One region of the Gemmata palustris genome, then DNA from elsewhere that is predicted to be linked to it. Evidence: riboswitches for the same ligand, from Rfam matches in the RefSeq annotation. Region 1 holds a riboswitch; each other region holds the start of a gene.

Region 1 (4,277 bases):
GTCCATCGCGGACGGGGCGCCGGGCATGGAGTTCTCCCTGCCGCGCAAGGGTAAAGACACCATTCGGGGCTACTTCTCCGGGCTGCGGGCCGACTGGGAAATGATTCACTATGCGTCCGAAGAGTTCATCGTCGAAGGGGACCGCGTGGTCGTGTTCGGGCGCTGCGCGTATCGCAACCGCAAGACGAGAAAAACGGCCGAGTCCGTTATTGTGAACCGCTGGCGGTTCCACAACGATTTGGCGGTCGAGTTTTTTGAGCTGTACGACACCGCGAAGGCGTTCGCCGCCGCGGTCCCGGACCCGGCGTGAGCCGCGGTCACACCCACACGACCGTGCGCCCGGACCGGAAATCGTGGCCCGCGACCATGCGGCAGATCGCGTCGGCGATCTTGGCCCCGCCCACGACCGACGGCTCGATGGGCGAGAGCGGCGAGTAGTCGTCAACGTGGGCACACGTCACACGCAGGTCGATCAGTGGGAGCCCCGCGCCGATTGCCGCGCGCGAGATCACGTCGTTGAACGCGGCGAGTGCGGTGCGCTCGGCGCCCCCCAGAACGGGGATCGCGTCGTAAATGGTGCAAAACGCCGTTGGCTTTCCCAGCGCACACACGCTCTTCACCATCGCGGTGTACGCGGCGCGAAATTCAACCAGTGATTCCGCGATGGTCGCGAGCGCGTCGCCCACCGTTGCGGCCGGTTCGCGCAGGAGCCCGCTCGCCAGGAGCGCGTCGTTCCCGCCGACGCTCACGACCAGGTGCGTCGCGTTGGTGGGGACGCGCGGCAACTGCATCGCGATGCCCGTGACCGTGTGGCCGTCCACTGCAACAAGAGTTGCCTTCCAGTCCGGCGGCAGTCCTCGGCGCACTTGCTCGATGACCGGCGGACGATCGGGCACGTATCGCGCGTTATCGAAGATGGAATCGCCGAGCAGAACGACGTGACTCATGACCGGCCCTTTCCCGGGAAGTGTGGGTCGGGCGCCCGCGCTGCGGGTCAAGAACGCGAACCCGCCCGTGTCAGGATGCTACCCGACGCGGACGGGTTCGCGGGGCGTCAATCTTTCCCGAACTCGACGTCGGTGGTCCCGATGTCCCAAACGACCTCCTTCTTGCGGAGCACGGTCGCGAGCGGGTCTTCCCACGACGGCGCGCCGTTGATCGTCGGCTGGCGCGTCTCCACGTGCCCGTCGGCGAAGCACACGTTCGCGATCCCGTCGTGCCGGAAGTGAACGTTCGGGAACCCCTGGGACGGAGCGGACAGGTACCAGTTCTCGGTGAGTTTGTCGAACGGCGTGCTGTACGGCACGTTCGCCGAGTCCGCGAACGCGATCGTCGCGGACGTGCCGCGCCGGTTGCTCACGGCCACGATCGCTTGGCCCGCGATCCCGTTCGATGCGCTGAACTGGTCGTTGTAGGCGTAGCTCGCCGTCGGGATGTCGAACCGCAGTGCGAACCGCTCCGGCCCGAAGACCGGGCACTGGACGATCGAGCGGTTGCCCTCCAAGTACGGCGACAGGATGCCGGTGCTCGGGTTCATGACCCGCGGGGTCGAGGTGTTGTTCGTGATCTGCCCGAACCAGTACCAGTCGGTGTACGTCATGGTCGGGGCCGATTTCATCGACGAGACGGTGAACTTTCCGCCGTTCGTTTCGGCGTGGTTGTGCAGCGCGAGTCCGAGCTGCTTCAGGCTGTTCTGGCACTTCAACCGCGCGGCCGCGGCCCGTACCTTCTGCACCGCGGGTAACAGCAGGCCGATCAGGATCGCGATGATCGCGATCACCACCAGCAGTTCGATCAGTGTGAACGCACGACGGGTCGGGGGCCGGTGCCCCCGGGGGCGCAAGTGACGCACGGGTTCGCTCCTTCTCGCCGGGACGGGCGAGCGGTGAGTTCGGGGCGGACCGAGTGCGTGAAATCGGGCGGGTTGCTGCGCGTGCTGCGAGCGAAAAAGACCGGCCCGTTCAACGGCCCGGTCCGGGGCCACGAACGATGGAAACGCCCAACGGGCAGGTCTTCTGGCTTACGGCTCTTAGCGAGTCTCGCGCGGCCTTCCCGCGGGTACATCCGCAGTGGCGTGGGAGCGCGAACCTCTGGCCGAACACAGCAGCGGCCCTGCGCCGGAATCGCACCGGCTTCCCTTTTCGTCCGCGGCGGAAAACCCTCCGCGGAACCCGTCTGGCGAACTTACAACATAGCGACCCCGGGCCGCGCGGCAACGCGCCGGAAGGGGAGCGGGAAAATCGTACCAGGGTTGGTGCAACTCGCGGCTCCGGCGGGTACAGTGTGGCCACTCTCCTCCTTTCTCACGGAACTCTCCATCATGCGTGTCATCTCGTGCGCAGTAGTTTTAGCCGGATTGTTAGTCGGTGGGGCATACGCCCTCGCCCCGCGCGCCTCGGAGCGCCCGACCGAACCCGAACCGGTCCGCAAAGTCACCGGCATCGAGAAACGGGAACTCTGGACCGCTTCAAAAGTGATCGGCTCCCCGGAACCGCCCGACCCGTTCACGCTGGTGAAGGCGTACCCCAAACTGAGTTTCAACGACGCGCTCGAGCTGACCGCGGTGCCCGGCAAGAAGCAGTGGGCGATCGCGGAGCGCCCCGGCAAGGTTTATGTGTGTGACATGGACCCTGCGAAGGCCGAGAAACACCTCGTTCTCGATGTGAAGAGGGGTATCTACGGTTTGGTGCTGCACCCGAAATTCCAGGAGAACGGCTACTTCTATGTGTCGTCCATTACCGCCGGTGACAAGCCCGACGGCACGCGCATTTCGCGCTACACCGTGACCGATCGCGAGAAGATGATTGCCGACCCGAAGAGCGAAAAAGTGATCTTCACGTGGCCCTCCGGCGGGCACAACGGTGGCTGCATGCGGTTCGGGCCGGACGGCTTCCTCTACCTCTCCACCGGTGACGGGAGCGGTATCGCGGACGGCTTGGAATCCGGGCAGAGCTTGGGCACCGTGCTCGGCAAGATCCTGCGCATTGATGTGGACAAGGAAGCGGACGGCAAAGCCTACGCGATCCCGGCAGACAACCCGTTCGCGGGCCAGCGGGGTAAGTGCGGCGAGGTGTGGGCTTACGGCATTCGCCAGTGCTGGAAGATCAGTTTCGACTCCGCGACCGGCGACCTCTGGGCGGGCGAAGTCGGTCAGGACTTGTGGGAGATGGTCTACAAGATCCAGAAGGGCGGCAACTACGGCTGGAGCGTGACCGAAGGTGCCCACCCGTTCCGCCCGGAGCGCGCGAAAGGCCCGACCCCGATCCTGAAGCCGGTCGTCGAACACAACCACACCGAAGCGCGCTCGATTACGGGCGGCTTCATCTACCACGGCAAGAAGCACGCGGACCTGAGGGGTGCTTACGTGTACGGTGACTTCGACACCGGCCGCACCTGGATGCTGAAGTACGACGCGAAGGCCGACCGCGTCACGACCCACACCGAACTCGCGAAGACCAACCTGCGCATCGTCGCGTGGGGCCAGGACCACGACGGCGAAGTTTACGCGCTCAACTTCATTGATGGCGGGATCTACCAGTTCGAGCGGACCCCGCCCGCGGCAAAGAACCAATCGGCGTTCCCGCGCAAGTTGAGCGAGACTGGGTTGTTCGCGTCCACAAAGAACCACGCGCCAGAGAAGGGGCTGATCCCGTACTCGGTGAACTCGGAACTCTGGTCCGACGGCGCGAGCAAGGAGCGGTTCATCGCGGTCCCGGGCGAATCGAAGATCGAGTACGAGACGATGACGTACCCGCAACCGGCCCCGGGTTCGGTTCCGGGTTGGCGGTTCCCCAACGGCACCGTTCTCGTGAAGACGTTCGCGCTCGAAACCGAACCGGGCAAGACGCGCCGACTCGAGACGCGGCTACTCGTGGCCTCGGTGCTGGGTGGCACGGAAGAGTACGGCGATCAGGTGTGGAACGGCTACACGTACATCTGGAATGATGACCAGACGGATGCGGAACTCGCGGACAAGAAGGGCGTGGACCGCGAGTACACCATCAAGACCGCGGCCGGCGAGAAGAAACAGAAGTGGCACTTCCCGAGCCGGGCGGAGTGCAACATGTGTCACACGGTGACGGCGAAATACGCCCTCGGTGTGAACACGGCTCAACTGAACCGCGACCACAACTACCACGGCGTGATCGCGAACCAGCTCGCGACGCTCGACCACATCGGGATCTTCACGAAGAAGCTCCCGGCCCCCGCGGAGAAGCTCCCGAAGCTCGTGGACTACCGCGACGAGAGGGCGAGCGTCGAGGACCGCGCGCGAGCGT
Region 2 (4,277 bases), 2.5 Mb from region 1:
AACTACCTCGGGTGGCGGCTCGCCGCGCGCTCCGGTTTACTCACCGCTGAAGAAGCGCGCGACTACCTCGCCATGACCGCCGCGCGCATGACGAACGTGAAGGCCCGCGGTTGGCGCCCGCTCGACGACACCGCCGCGGCCGCGAGCACGCTCTTCGACGCGACCGGGGCGTGGCGCTCCGCGCGCCGGGCCGTGGACTTCTACGACGAGGGCACGCTGCTGTGGCTCGAAGTCGATGTGCTCATCCGCACGCAAACGAAGGGCGCGAAGTCGATCGATGACTTCTGCGCGGCCTTCTTCGGGAACGGCACCGGAGCGCCGGTGGTGCGCGGGTACAATCTCGAAAACGTCATTGATGCGCTCAACGCGGTCGCTGAACGCGACTGGAAGGCGTACTTCGCGCGCCGAGTCGAAGTTCCGGCGGAAGCACCGCCGCTCGAAGGCATCACCGAAGGCGGATGGAAGCTCGCCTACACCGAGAAGCCCACCGATCTGTTCACCACGATGGAGGGACTCGCGAAGGGTGTCAACCTGACCGACTCGGTCGGGTTCGCGGTGAGCGCGGAGGGGCTCGTGGGCGACGTCGTGCCGAACTCGGCCGCCGCGAAAGCGGGCCTCGCGCCGGGGATGAAGCTGATCGCGGTCAACGGGCGCCGGTTCGCAACAGACAACCTGAAGGCCGCCGTCGCCGCAACCAAGACTAGCGGGACGCTCGAACTGCTCGCCGAGAGCGGCGATTTCTTCAAAACGCACGCGCTCGACTACAAGGGCGGGGCGCGCTACCCGCGCTTGGAGAAGGCCGAGGGCAAGACGGACGTGCTGGCCGAAGTCGTGAAGCCGAAAACGAAGTAAAAGAGCAGCAAAACGCGCGTTCTCTTGCGCCGGAGTCGGCACCACCTGGACGACCGACCATTGTGTTTTGGTTTGGTGGCACACGCCAGAGGCGTGTGCCACCAAACCAAAACCGAACCCATCAATTCAACACAGTAACACGGGCGCTCATCAACCCTTACCGCCCGGTGCGGCGAAAGCAATCCGCGGATCGAAAACTCGTGCGGGGTCGGTGCCGGCCATTGTTGCCAATTGTTTGCGCGCGGTAATGCGCAAACTGGTGCCAGATATGATTGTGAAGTGAAGTTTTTCGCCGTTCTAGACGCGGTGTGTCGGTCGCGTATAACTCACCCCACTCGACAGGTGCCCCCGCCGTTCTCGCGGCGGGGGTGAAAAGGGAAGCCGGTGAGAATCCGGCGCAGGGCCGCTGCTGTATTCGGCTAAGGGAACGGGCACCAGTGCCACTGCGGGGTCATCCCGTGGGAAGGCCGCTCGAACCCGATAGAAGCCGTGAGCCAGAAGACCTGCCTGTCGCAGTCAGTCGTTCGGTGCCTCGGACCCCAGGCGACCGGACCGGCAGGTCTTCTCGTCTGCGCGCGTGCGCAGCGCTGCCCGTCCGACCCGGTTCGTAGGCGTTTCCTCGCCCGGCCCGGCGAAGAAGGAGCAGCCCGTGCGTTTCCCGTTCCCGGCGCGGCCGCGCGCCGCGCATCGCGGTTTCACCCAGGTCGAACTCCTCCTCACAAATCGCGCGCGGCGCGATTCTCACCGGTCCGTTACGGCCCGTGGTTACGCGGGCGGCAGGAACACCGGCACGAGCGACGCGACTTTCGGAACGAACTGACGGCCGGCGCGTGGCCGCGTCCCTGCTCCCGCCACGTGGCGGGCCGGGGGCGGTTCCGCGCCTCGGGGTGTCGTCGATCGGGTCGCTCACCCCGCGGCCCGGTCCGACGGCAATTGACCCGGAGAGCCGCCGGCCGTTCGAGTGGGGTTGCCCCCGGCACCGGGGGAACGGAGGTTCGCGTGTTCAGGCAATTGGTTCTTTGTCTCGGCGCATTCGTGGGACTGGCGGGCACGGCGCAGGCCGGGTTCGTTACGTCTCTCGATGATGTTGATGTGTGGGTGGGGACGGGCAGCAACCGCGCCGCGTTCGTGGTGGACTGGAAGACCTTTTCCGGAACCTCGTCGTTCATCTGGGGGTACCGGTGGGACGGCGCGGCGACGGGGGAGGACATGCTCCGGGCGCTCGCCGCGTCCAACACCGGGCTCTACGCCAACCTCGGGGATTTTGGGTCGGGGTTGGGGTTCGCGCTGTTCGGGATCGGGTTCGATGCGAACCACAACGGCGTGTTCGGTGTGTCGCCGGCGCTCACGTTCACGAACGGCATCGCGTCCGCGGACCGGGACGGTGGGTTGGCGGACGGGCGAGCGCCGACCGACCCGGGTGACTTCTACCGGGAAGGGTGGTGGACCGGGTACTGGAGTTACTGGATCAAGCCGGACGCGGCGTCCGACTGGGGGTACAGCGACACGGGGATGTCCGGTCGCGCTCTGAAGGACGGTTCATGGGACGGGTGGAGTTTCGCGGCCGGGTTCGATGCCGGTCCGCCCTCCCCGGCATCAAACCCGTCGGTCGTCTCGACGCCAGAACCGAGCAGTTGGATTCTGCTCGTGATCGGCGCCGGTACCCTCATCGTCTACGCGCGACGCCAGCGAGTTATTGCCCCGGCCCCACAGGTGTAGTTTGGTAGTTCCATACGGTGCGGTCGCGAAGTTGCTCAAGGAGCGCGCGGGAGAGAAGTAAGTTTCGGATCGTGCGCGGGTGGCACGCTCGTCGGAGCGCGCCACCAACACAGTTCGCCTTATTGCTTCACAAAGCGGTAAATACCCTTACCATTGGCAGCAACGATGAGGAAGTACATCTCGCCCTGCTCGTCCTCACCGAACGACAGCACCGGCTTTTCCGGGTCTTTGATCGTCCGGTTCGCGGTCACGCGCTTCGCGGTTTCGTCGTACTTCAGCGCCCAGATCTTGGACGTGACGTAGTCCGCGTACAGGTAGTGCCCCTCCAGTTCCGGGAGCGCCTTCCCGCGGTACACCCCGCCGCCCGTGATCGACTTGCCCACGTTGTGGTGGTACTCCCAGATCGGGTCGATGAGGTCCTTCCGCGGCCCGACACCCTTCGGGCCGAACGGGTGGAGCGATTCGCGGATGTTCCAACCGTAGTTTCCACCCTTCTCGATGATGTTGATCTCTTCGTACAGGTTCTGGCCCACTTCGCCGGCCCAGAGCTTACCCGTCTTACGGTCGAAGCTCATGCGCCAGATGTTGCGGATGCCGTAGGCCCAGATTTCCGGCCGCGCGCCCTTCGTGTCCACAAAGGGGTTGTCCTTCGGCACGGCGTAGTTCTTCCCCTCGTCCTTCTTGTCGATGTCGAGGCGCAGGATCTTCCCATAGAGGGCGCCCAGGTTCTGCCCGTTCTCCTGCGGGTCGCCGCCCTGACCGCCGTCCCCGTGGATGACGTACAGGTAGCCGTCCGGCCCGAAGCACAAGGTTCCGCCGTCGTGGTTCCAGAACAGCTTGTTCTCGAACCGGATGATCTGCTCCTCGGAAGCGGGGTCGAGTTTGGTCGGGTCGGTCTTGTTGAGCCGGAACCGCGACACCACGTTGACCTTGTTCTCCTTCTTGGGCGTGTAGAAGACGAAGACCTCGCCCTTCTCCTTGAACTTCGGGTGGAACGCCATACCGAGGAACCCTTCCTCGTTGGTGTTGTCGTTGTACTTCACGCGATCCTGGATATCGAGGAACACCTTCGTCTCGGTGGCCTTCTGATCGTTAGCGAACACATGAACCACGCCGTGCTGCGTGCCGACGAACACGCGGTTGCTGCCGTCGCCCGCGTGCGTGAGTACCAGCGGGCGGAGCGGGTTCGGCCGGCCCGAGGCCGTTTCCGGGTTCCACCCGGTCCACTTGAGGTCCGGGAACGCGACGTCCGTCTTCAGCGCCAGCGGGCTCTCATCAACCGGCGCCCCCGGTACTTGCGCGGGAATCGCGCTCAAGGTACCGCCCTTCATGTCGGGCACGAGGATGAACTTGCCGGTCGCATCAAGGCACGTGTCCGCGGCCGACTGGAAGCCCTCGGCCGCGAGCACGGGCTTGTCCCCCGGGCGCGGGATGACGAACAGCTTGCCCGCCTGGTGGCACGAAACGAACAGCCGGCCGTAGTGGTCCCAGGTGAGGCCGTCGGCACCGGGGAGCCCGTCGGCGATCTTCTCGTTGCTGCCGTCGACCAGTTTGATGCGGTGCAGCGTGCCCGCACCGAAGTCCGCGAGGATCAGGTGCGAGGAGCCGTCCAGCGTGAGGCCGTTGGGCGTGTTCAGCCCTGGCAACTTCTTCTCGTCCACCACGAGCGAGACGCCGCCCTTCTGGTTAATGCGGTACACGGCCCC
Region 3 (4,277 bases), 1.8 Mb from region 1:
GGCTTCGGCCGGGTGTAGCGGGCACTCGTCGTGGGGGTTCTCACCACTCCTCGAATCTGAGCAACTGTCGCCGCAATTCGGATCGACTGAACACCACAACTCGATGCCGAAGCCTTGCCAGGGGCCGAACTGCTCCGGTAAGCCGCTACGCGATTCGATGCCCGTACCGCCGGTGCCGACCGTACCGGTGCCGGTGAAAGACCAGGTGCTCCGCGTCGCCGCACCGGGTGGCGAGGAGCAGGGGCAATTACTCGCTTACGATTCCACTTCTCCGCGCCCGATACTTCGGGCCTCTTCCATTTTTCACCCGCCGCGACTCGGCTAATTCCGTCAACGCGCCCTCGCTGCGCACTGTGCCGATCGAAAGACGGCACCGGTCCCGCGTTGCGATGCTCGCTTTGACGGCACATTCGTTCTTTTAATCAGCGCCAGAAACAACGTTATTGGGTGCTCGAAATCCGGAGAGGCAACCGCCTCGTCGCGCTCGTCGTAGCCGCGCCGGTTCGAGCCTGTTAATTTCGCACAACACGACCTCGTGGGTTCGGCTCATCGAACCGCGCGGTTATTTCACACAATCTGATATGATCTCGAACACGAAAACGAAAGAAGAACGTCAATCGCTGGGGCTCTGCCGCTTCTGTGATGCCCCCCAAATCCCCGGCTCGGTGCTGTGTCAACCGCACCGCGAGCGCGAACGGGTACGGGAGCGAACGAAGTACGCCGAGCGCAAGGCCAGCCGGGTGTGCATCATCGCCGGGTGCGGCGAGCAGGCCGCGACCGGCTTCATCCGCTGCGTCGCGTGCCATGCGAAGTACACGGCCTACCAGTGCGAGTACAAGCGCGAGGCCCGTCGGCGCCAGCGCGAAGCAATTCGTGCGAAGCAGACCGAACAGTTCGGCTGCACCGCGACCGCGTGCTAATTCCGATTAGTGGCGGGAAGCACCCGCAGTTCGCGAATGTCCGAAATGATTCAAACGTGCCGGCGCGGCCATTTGGTCGCGCCGGTGTGCTTTTTGGGGTGGGTGATCGGCGCTCAACCCGGGCCGTAAATGACTTGGCAGCCGGCAGGTAGGTGAGAACCCCAATCCAGGTTGTACACGACGCGGCACTGGGTGCCGTTGTTGAAAAGTTGCACGCTCGTTGTGTAGAAGAACGCTCCGCCCGCGTGCGGTCGGTTGCCCGCGGCCCATTCCGTGATCCACACCGTAATGACCCGGGTTCCCGCCGGGAGCCCCGAAATCGTCAGAATGTTGCGCCCGGGTGAGGCGTCCGGCGTGGTGCGCGAGAAGAACGACGAGAGGCCGTTCGCCAGTGCCCGGGCCTGGACCTTCGACACGTCGAGCTTGTGCTCGCCCGTTTTGGGATGGGCCGCCGTGTCACCCGAACTGGCGACCTTCTCTTCCGGCTTCTCGTCGGCCGCGGCCACCGATCCCCCGGCCGCGACGATTCCCGCCGCGGCCGCCAGTTTGACTGCGTCCCGCCGATTGACATCGCTCATGGCACTCTCCCTCATGTAACCGGGGAGCGGGTGAAATTGCCCGGAAGCAATTCTCCCTCGAGCACCACACCCGCGTGCCTTGAACCCGCTGTGCCCGCGACACGGGGGCAACTTCTTGGCACAGTGCGGCCGGTTCGTGTGGTGTGACAGGGGCAATGTGCCCCGTGTCAATCCATTAAGCGATCGTTGAGCCGTAACGGTCCGCCGATTTCGGAGAAACGCTGTGCCGCGCGATCGTATCGCTTTGGGCGCCGTGCGAATTTTAAGCTCGAGTCCGAGCGGCTACCATGTTCCGCAGCACTATCGATCCGATCAGCCCGCAGAATCAGCCTCGAAACCTTCACCGATTCGGCCCCAGTCACGGATTCGAGTGAGGGCCGTGGCGCGGATGGTCGATGAGCCTGCTTGTCGTCGGTTCGGCTCGCTTCGCGCGGGCCGATGAAAAGGGAACCCGGTGCGAATCCGGGACTGCCCCCGCAGCGGTATGCAGGAACGAACGCCGTCACAAGCACTGACCCGCGTCGGGTTGGGAAGCGACGGCTAGTAGGTGTGCGGTGAGCCGCACGCGCCTGCGAGTCCGAAGACCTGCCGCCGACCGCGCGCGATCTCGTGCGTGATGTACCCGTGCCTTCGAGGGGAGGGCGGCGGGGCGGTCGGCCCGCGCGCCCACAGCGCGTTCCCCTCCGCCTGCGCTCTTTCCCCGCGTTTAATCGCGTTCACCGGGAGAGAGCCTTGCAAACCTCCACTCTTGATCTCACCGTTACGCCCCCACCCGTCAGCCCCTCTCGGTTCCCCGATCCCCAAGCAATCATGAAGGTTCGCAAGCGGAACGGCGCGCTCGAAGACGTCAACGTAAACAAGATCGTCCGCGCCGTGCAGCGGTGTGCGGGCGGACTACCGACCGTCGATCCGATGCGCGTGGCCGTGAAGACGATCGGCGGGCTTTACGACGGCGCGACCACCGCGGAACTCGACCGGCTTTCGATTCAGACTGCTGCGGGACTCATTGCGGAGGAGCCGGAATATTCACGGCTCGCGGCCCGGTTGCTCGCGACGTACATCGACAAAGAAGTCACGAATCAGGACGTTCACTCGTTCTCACAGTCGATCGCGGCCGGGTACCGGCACGGGCTGGTGGCCGAGGGGACGATGGGGTTCGTCGCGTCTAATGCGCGCAAGCTCAACGCCGCGGCCGGCGAGCCGCAACCGGACCTGTTTGAATACTTCGGGTTGCGAACGGTCTACGATCGTTACCTGCTCCGGCACCCCGAAACGCGCCACGTCATCGAAACGCCCGCGTTCTTCTTTCTGCGTGTCGCGTGCGGTCTGGCCGATTCCGCCGCGGACGCGATCGAACTGTACCGGCTGATGGCCGCGCACCGCTACCTCCCGAGCACGCCGACGCTGTTCAACTCCGGCACCGCGCGCCCGCAAATGTCGTCGTGCTACCTGCTCGACTCGCCCACCGACGACCTCGAAGCGATTTATGACCGCTACACCGACGTCGCGAAGCTCTCGAAGTTTGCAGGCGGGATCGGGCTGGCATATCACCGGATTCGCTCGCGCGGGTCGCTGATTCGCGGCACCAACGGGCACAGCAACGGGATCGTTCCGTGGCTCAAGACGCTCGACTCGTCCGTGGCCGCGGTCAACCAGGGCGGCAAGCGCAAGGGCGCGTGCTGCGTGTATCTGGAGTCGTGGCACGCGGACGTTGAAGAGTTCCTGGAGTTGCGCGACAACACCGGCGACGCGGCCCGGCGGACGTACAACCTGAACCTCGCCAACTGGGTGCCGGACCTGTTTATGCGCCGAGTCGAGGCGGGCGAGGAGTGGTCACTGTTCGACCCGAAAGTGGTCCCGCACCTGACCGACCTGTTCGGTGAAGCGTTCGACGCGGCCTATGTAGAAGCCGAGAAACGCCGTCTCGCGTCGAAGCGGGTACCGGCCCGCGACCTGTACGCCCGGATGATGAAGACGCTGGCCGAAACCGGCAACGGGTGGATGACCTTCAAGGACGCCTGCAACCGCACCTGCAACCAGACGACCGCGGCCGGGACCGTCGTTCACAGCTCGAACCTCTGCACCGAGATCGTCGAGGTCACGTCGGCCGGTGAAACTGCGGTGTGCAACCTCGGCTCGGTCAACTTGGCCCGACACGCCACGAAGGACGGTTTCGACTTCGCAGCGCTGGCCGAGACGGTGCGGACCGCGGTGCGGTTCCTCGATCGCGTCATCGATGTGAATTTCTACCCGACGCCGGCCGCGGCCACGTCCAACGCGCGCTGGCGCCCGGTCGGGCTGGGGGTGATGGGCCTTCAGGACGTGTTCTTCAAACTGAAGCTCCCGTTCGACGCGCCCGCGGCCCGTGAATTATCGCGCCGCATTCAGGAAGAGATTTACTACCACGCGCTGGCGACGTCCTGCGACCTCGCCGAAGCACGCGGACCGCACCCGACGTTTGCCGAAACGCGGGCCGCGAGCGGCGTGCTTCAGTTCGATTTGTGGGACGTCATTCCAACAGATTCGGCTCGGTGGGACGCACTGCGCGCGCGCATTCGCACGCACGGCTTGCGAAACTCGCTTCTGGTCGCCATCGCGCCCACGGCCACAATTGCTTCAATCGTCGGTGCTTGCGAGTGCATCGAACCGCAGGTGTCGAACCTGTTCAAGCGCGAAACGCTCTCCGGCGAGTTCCTCCAGATGAACCGCTACCTCGTGAACGATCTCAAGGCGCTCGGGTTGTGGACGGACGCAGTGCGAACGAAGATCAAGCTCGCCG

The links. A riboswitch is a leader RNA that binds a small molecule or an ion and turns the genes downstream of it on or off. The one in region 1 is predicted to bind cobalamin.
Region 2: linked by a shared signal. The riboswitch ahead of J8F10_RS40450 (PEP-CTERM sorting domain-containing protein) and the one ahead of J8F10_RS20135 (DUF1559 family PulG-like putative transporter) in region 1 are both predicted to bind cobalamin.
Region 3: linked by a shared signal. The riboswitch ahead of J8F10_RS12760 (ribonucleoside-diphosphate reductase subunit alpha) and the one ahead of J8F10_RS20135 (DUF1559 family PulG-like putative transporter) in region 1 are both predicted to bind cobalamin.

Annotation. Positions count from the first base shown of each region.
Region 1 covers NZ_JAGKQQ010000001.1:4,894,031-4,898,307, reverse strand. Annotated here, with positions in the region: gene J8F10_RS20145 (nuclear transport factor 2 family protein) at 1-310, shown strand, start outside; gene J8F10_RS20140 (SGNH/GDSL hydrolase family protein) at 318-947, opposite strand; gene J8F10_RS20135 (DUF1559 family PulG-like putative transporter) at 1,055-1,852, opposite strand; cobalamin riboswitch at 1,989-2,190, opposite strand; gene J8F10_RS20130 (PQQ-dependent sugar dehydrogenase) at 2,321-4,277, shown strand, end outside.
Region 2 covers NZ_JAGKQQ010000001.1:7,355,390-7,359,666, reverse strand. Annotated here, with positions in the region: gene J8F10_RS30560 (M61 family metallopeptidase) at 1-852, shown strand, start outside; cobalamin riboswitch at 1,176-1,377, shown strand; gene J8F10_RS40450 (PEP-CTERM sorting domain-containing protein) at 1,852-2,571, shown strand; gene J8F10_RS30550 (PQQ-dependent sugar dehydrogenase) at 2,691-4,277, opposite strand, start outside.
Region 3 covers NZ_JAGKQQ010000001.1:3,138,306-3,142,582, reverse strand. Annotated here, with positions in the region: gene J8F10_RS12775 (hypothetical protein) at 104-325, shown strand; gene J8F10_RS12770 (hypothetical protein) at 582-920, shown strand; gene J8F10_RS12765 (hypothetical protein) at 1,034-1,498, opposite strand; cobalamin riboswitch at 1,894-2,105, shown strand; gene J8F10_RS12760 (ribonucleoside-diphosphate reductase subunit alpha) at 2,309-4,277, shown strand, end outside.